Regions from separate parts of the Pseudoalteromonas sp. BSi20495 genome, predicted to be linked through region 2. Evidence: predicted binding sites of a transcription regulator. Region 2 holds the regulator's gene; the other holds the start of a gene.
What was found. The regulator sigma-54, encoded in region 2, starts transcription at its own class of promoters, with help from an activator protein. The targets are predictions, from matches to a motif close to GTTGGCACGNNNNTNGNNT.
Positions count from the first base shown of each region.

Region 1: the regulator sigma-54 is predicted to act here: its motif matches at 2,058-2,076, upstream of P20495_RS14685 (FlgO family outer membrane protein).

Region 1 is NZ_BADY01000041.1:2,723-5,939, forward strand. It holds gene P20495_RS14695 (FlgO family outer membrane protein) at 43-714, opposite strand; gene P20495_RS14690 (FlgO family outer membrane protein) at 722-1,417, opposite strand; gene P20495_RS14685 (FlgO family outer membrane protein) at 1,431-2,024, opposite strand; gene P20495_RS14680 (SPOR domain-containing protein) at 2,164-2,841, opposite strand.
Region 2 is NZ_BADY01000061.1:34,706-37,922, reverse strand. It holds gene lptA (lipopolysaccharide transport periplasmic protein LptA) at 1-422, shown strand, start outside; gene lptB (LPS export ABC transporter ATP-binding protein) at 419-1,144, shown strand; gene P20495_RS11560 (RNA polymerase factor sigma-54) at 1,214-2,713, shown strand; gene hpf (ribosome hibernation promoting factor) at 2,740-3,027, shown strand; gene ptsN (PTS IIA-like nitrogen regulatory protein PtsN) at 3,032-3,217, shown strand, end outside.

The DNA of each region.
Region 1 (3,217 bases), on a different contig from region 2:
TTATAACGGTATCTGGTTTTTTATATCAAGCGACAACTGAACTTAATTGCTTGATAAGTATATATCTTCTTTATTTAGTACGTATAACGGTATTAATTTTCGGCTAGTGGCAACAACTTGCTTGGTGTCTATGTTAATAACACGCGCATTGACCGCAACCCCATTACGTCGATAAATTAAAGTACCTGCAAGTACGTGGCTGGCCATTTGGTCTTCATTAAGTTTTGCTATATCACGCGATAAAACAAAGTCGCCACGGCTATTTACGTCTATGGTTTCTGTGGTTTTAAAATCAACAACACCATAACCAAATTTTTGTAATTGATGGATTAAGGTTTCAGATATTTGATTTCCAAGCTGATTTGTGTTGTTTAGTGTGGCATCTAAATTAACTAAGGTTGTAACCGCAATATTTAAATGCGCATTAGTATCATTACCTGATTCGAGGGTGTCGACTAGATCGAGGGCCATTTGCTCTACATAATTAACCAATGTTTGATGGTGGTTAAGGGGCATAAATTGTTGTGATGAATCGTATTCGTCATGTACATCTACTTTAGCCGACGACAGCATTTCCGGTGTTTGCTCATGCTGTGTGTTTACATCTACGCGGGTATTTGTGTTTTGTTGCTGTTGAGTAATATGTGTCATAGAACACCCAGCCAATGCTAGCATGCTAAAAGCGCTAAGCACGCTGTTTAATGTATAACGCATAATCACCTCACTCATCCGCTTGCTTAAGCATTATGCCATCAGTTCGGTAGCTGCTGTTAAGCGCATCAACAACTGACTGAGGAATAAAGCCTTGTGCACTGCCTACAACCGCTTTACTTTTCAAACCAACAATACGAGCATTTACTAATACCCCCCCTTGGTGGCTCACTAAGGTACCGGCTAGGACGTAGTTAAAATTTTGATCTTGATTTAACTCTAAATAGTCGCGACTAAATACAAAGTCACCCGCCGGTGTTACTCGCATAAAGTCGGTTGTTTTAAAATCAATGACCGGTATACCAAAACTATGCAGTTCGTGCATAAAGCTTTCTGATATCTGATTTCCTAATAAACTGCCATCGTTGTAGTTATCATCTAAAAATACAAAGCTTGAAACAGCAAGTGGTGTTTTATCATTTACGTACTGTAAGTTTTCGACCATGTCTTGCATTATGCCACGCACGTAATGGTTAATATTTTTACGCTTGGCGGGCATTGATTTAGTGTAGTTATTTTGCTCAACCAACCCAGACTGAAAAAGTTGATTATTTACAACAGGCGACGCAACTTCGCGTTGCTCACTTACAAGCATTACAGGGCTATTGCTTTGCGGTTCTTCTACTTGTTCTGACTCCATGCCATTAAACATTTGCGAACAGCCAAATCCCAATGGCAAACATAATGTAATTAGTAGGTTTCTCATTTTGTGCTCCAAATTAGTATTCGCTGCGGTATAAAAGGCCGTCGCGCTGCTGAATTTTTTCATTTCCCCACATTACATTAATAGGGATCTCGGTACTGCCTGCTGATAAAACTTGTTTGCTGTTTATATTAACTAGTCGCGCATTTACTATATATGCATGCTGCTGACGAGTCACAGTACCGGTAACTATTAAGTCAATTTTTTGACGTTTACGTAATTTATTTAAATCGCGACTTAGTACATTATCGGCATTACTCGATAATGTTATATTATTGTCTAATCTATACTCTACCGTATGGTAACCAAGCTGGGTCATTTGGGTTAATAGACTTTCTTGGATTTGTTGGCTAAGCCCTGAAGCTTGCTCTGTCATTAACTTGGTGTCGAGCCCATCAGCAAAATAAAAGCTACTTACACCAATGCGGGAATTACGACTTAACGGCTCTTTTAAATGACTGAGCTGCACTGTTAGCGTATTTACATAATCATTAACTGTGTAAGGTGCCATAGCCGCTTTAGGAGCGTGTGTGCTTATACTTGGCGCTGGTTGCGGTATCAAACTGCAAGCGGCTAAGTTAACTAATAATAGGGGTAATAAAAGGCGCATAATTGCCATCCTCTTTCAAATATACAAAAGATAAAGCAATTATTATGCCTAAAAGGTGTTTGAATAATTTTGCTAGTTAACCTACACCAATGCTTAACCTAAACCCGATTAACATGCCTACCTCAACTATTTGTTTAAACTATAGTTTAATGGGTTTATCTGTGTAACTACTTACTATGCAATCGAGTTTATAAAGTTTAAATACTTCGCAATCCGCTTTGGCGTTATTTAACTTTTGATATGAACCCAGTTTTAAGCGGTAAAATGTTTTATCGTTAATACGGATTTGCTCTACGTTAGTCTCTATTTTTTTTCTAAACAATGGAGCTGCCTGTATGTTCAGGTTTTGCCATACTTTTTTTAAGCTTGGCTCAGAGCTAACTGATGCCACTTGTAATGAAAATGAATGCTTAAGCGTATTTAATTTTACAGCTCGTTTTTTACTGTAGCTATGTTTAGGCGCTTTCGAAAGCGCTTTTATGGTATGAGCAGCTATAGGATTGCGTGTATCAGCACGAGTATAACGTTGGTTGGATTGCGTTATCGCTTTAGTGTTAATAATGTCGATATGGTCAACTAAATAAGTGATCTCTTTTTCGAGCCTTAAAATACGCTCAAGGCCCGCTCTAGCTTGTTGCCATTGCATTGCTGCATCTTTTAACTGAGCAAGCTCTAAGGCCGTGATTGACACATATTCTGGTAAATTACTTGGTTTTTCTAACTGGTTTACTTCTGACGTAGAAGCACAGGCAGTACAAAATACAAACGTTAAAAGACTCAGAATTATATTTTTATTATTATTTTTATGTTTAAACATGTATTCGTTATCCTGAAAGCAGTGTAATTACACTTACATTTCAGCTAAACATTCTTATAAATTATACCAATTCGCTTAATTAAACATTATTGCAAGTTGGTACTAAGTGTTTAACTTTAAATAGGCCATGGGAACAACTCATTTCAGCTTTAATTGTGTTTTAAAAAACAATTAACGCGGGTCCCTTTATCCTTAAGAAAACATTTAATACAAATTTAGTGCCAATTAACACAAAAAAAACAATATAACTTAAAAACCGCGCATTTAAACATATTCAATCCTTAAAATAACAACAGTTTTTGAGTTGTTGTATTTTTAGATACTACGTTTGCAACAGTGTATTTAACCCAAAATTTCGATAATAACTTCATCCCCA
Region 2 (3,217 bases):
AAGAAGGCCAATTAAAAGAAAACGTCGGAATTTTTGAAAAAAATGTTGAGATTATTCACGGCAACCGTCGTATTACAGCCGACCGTTTAGAAGTACATAAACGTGATGAATTAGGCGATAATAAACAGCTACTAATTGCAACTGGTAGCCCTGCATATTTCGAAGAAAAACAAACTGATGGCACTATAATGAGCGCCAGCGCAAACGAAGTTCGTTATGATGTAGCTAAACGATTTTTAACCCTTATTGGCGATGCACAAGTATCGCAAGCGGGTCAAAAAATAAATGCCAAGAGTATTACTTACGATATGCAACAGCAATTAATTAGCGCTGAAAAAGACGAAAACTCAACCGATCGTGTGCATACTATTTTAGTACCTATTGAGACTAAAAAAGAAAAAAACGATAAAGGTCAGCCATGAGTACATTAAAAGCAGAACTATTAGCTAAAAGTTATAAAGGCCGTGAAGTTGTAAAAAATGTAGGTTTGGAAGTAAAGGCTGGCAGCATAGTCGGGTTACTTGGCCCTAATGGTGCAGGTAAAACCACAACGTTTTATATGATTGTAGGCCTTGTACCTAGTGATAAAGGCAAGATTTCTATCGACGATAACGATATTACTCTTTTACCTATGCATAGTCGTGCTAGATTAGGCATTGGTTACTTACCCCAAGAATCATCAATTTTTAGAAAGCTTACTGTTTATCAAAATTTAATGGCTATTTTAGAAACACGTAAAGAGCTAAATAAGCAAGCAAGAGAAGACACACTTAACAATTTATTAGATGAATTTAGTATTCAGCACATTCGTGATAGCCAAGGTATGGCATTATCAGGAGGCGAGCGTCGCCGAGTTGAAATAGCGCGAGCACTAGCCGCTGATCCTAAATTTATATTGCTTGATGAGCCTTTTGCTGGTGTTGACCCTATTTCAGTGTTAGATATAAAGAAAATAATAGAACATCTTAAAAATCGTGGTATTGGTGTGTTAATTACCGACCATAATGTAAGAGAAACTCTTGATGTTTGCGAAAAAGCCTACATAGTTTCTCATGGTGAGTTAATTGCATCAGGCACTCCAGAACACGTATTAAACGATAAAACAGTACGTGATGTTTATTTAGGCGAGCAATTTAGGCTGTAACATTTACGCCATGTCTTTAAGCATCTGCTAGTATTAATTATAACAACATAAAAGGATTGTTAGAGATACATGAGGCAATCATTACAGCTGCGCATGGGCCAGCAACTTACAATGACTCCACAGCTGCAACAAGCAATTCGCCTGTTGCAACTCAGTACATTGGATCTCCAGCAAGAAATACAAGAAGCACTCGACAGCAACCCCCTATTAGAGGTTGAAGAACAAGATTACGCCGAAGATTCTGCTGGTAAAAACGAGCAAAAAGCAGATAACGACGATGTCACTGTTAGCGCAAATGCTGATGATGTTCCGAGCGAATATGAGCAAGACAGTGGTGAAGCACTTGCTAAAGATACGCTAAGTGATGAAATGGCTATGGATGTTAGTTGGGATGAATATATGAGCGCAGCCCCAGCGTCATCATCAGGACCAATGCCTGAAGATGAATCTATATACCAAGGCTCCTCGACTGAAACGCTCCACGAATACCTAATGTGGCAACTACAACTGACTCCCTTTAGTCCTACCGATGAAGCGATTGCGATTGCGATTGTTGAAGCCGTCGATGATTCGGGTATTTTAACGCTAAGCTGCGAAGAAATTTTAGAAAGTTTTAATCAAGAGAACGAAGAAGACAACGAAGTTGAACTTGACGAAATAGAAGCTGTTTTAAAACGAATTCAATTGTTTGACCCTGTTGGTATTGCAGCACGTAGTTTACAAGAATGCTTATGTATTCAGCTGAACCAATACGATAAAGAAACACCCTATATTAATGAAACAAAAATGATTTTAACCGAGCACATTGATCTATTAGCTGCTCGCGACTATCGTACATTAATGAAAAAAACAAAGCTCAAAGAAGAAGAGCTTAAAGAAATAATGACTTTAATACATACTCTTAGCCCAAAACCGGCGGATACTATAGTTAGAGAAGAATCTGAGTATGTAATTCCTGATGTATCGGTGAAAAAAATAAAAGGTCGCTGGGTTGTTGAACTAAACCCAGATAGCATGCCTAAAATCAGAGTCAACAGCCAATATGCAGCAATGTCACGCACCGTTAAATCAAGTGGTGATAGCCAGTTTATTCGCTCGCATCTACAAGAAGCTAAATGGTTTATTAAAAGTTTAGAAAGTAGAAACGATACACTATTAAAAGTAACTAATTGTATTGTTAAGCAACAACAAGGTTTTTTTGAGCATGGCCCAGAAGCCATGAAACCAATGGTTTTAAATGATGTAGCAGAAATGGTCGAAATGCACGAATCAACTATTTCACGCGTAACAACTCAAAAATATATGCATACACCTCGCGGTATTTTTGAGCTTAAATATTTTTTCTCAAGCCATGTAAGTACTGAAAATGGAGGCGAATGCTCATCAACAGCAATACGCGCTCTCATTAAAAAATTAATCGCAGCAGAAAACTCAGCAAAACCATTGAGTGATAGTAAAATTGCAGATATATTAGCTGAGCAAGGAATAAAAGTAGCGAGACGTACAATCGCAAAGTATCGCGAATCTCTAGCTATTCCACCGTCAAATCAGCGAAAAAGTTTGATTTAAGACGCTAAACAAAGAGGGTAATGCTTATGCAACTAAACTTAACTGGTCGTCACGTAGAAGTAACTGATTCATTAAGAGATTATGTAAATACCAAATTTGCGAAGCTAGAAAGACACTCAGATCATATTAATAATGTTCATGTCATTCTTGATATAGAAAAATTAAACCAAAAAGCTGAGGCAACGATTCATGTAAGTGGAGCTGAGTTATTTGCCTCTACTGAACATCAAGATATGTACGCCGCCATTGACTCGCTGATTGACAAGCTCGATCGCCAAGTTATTAAACACAAAGAGAAGCTTGCTCGACACTAATATTATGAAATTAAGTTCACTTATATGCCAGGACTGCAGCAGAGCTGCGGTCCTTTTTAATAGTAAAAAAAGAATTTTAGAGTTCATCAGTCAACTTGCTCATGACAAGCTCCCATATCTTTCTCAACAAGATATTCTCAGCGCCTTAATGAATAGAGAAAAACTGGGAAGCACTGGTATAGGAAGAGGC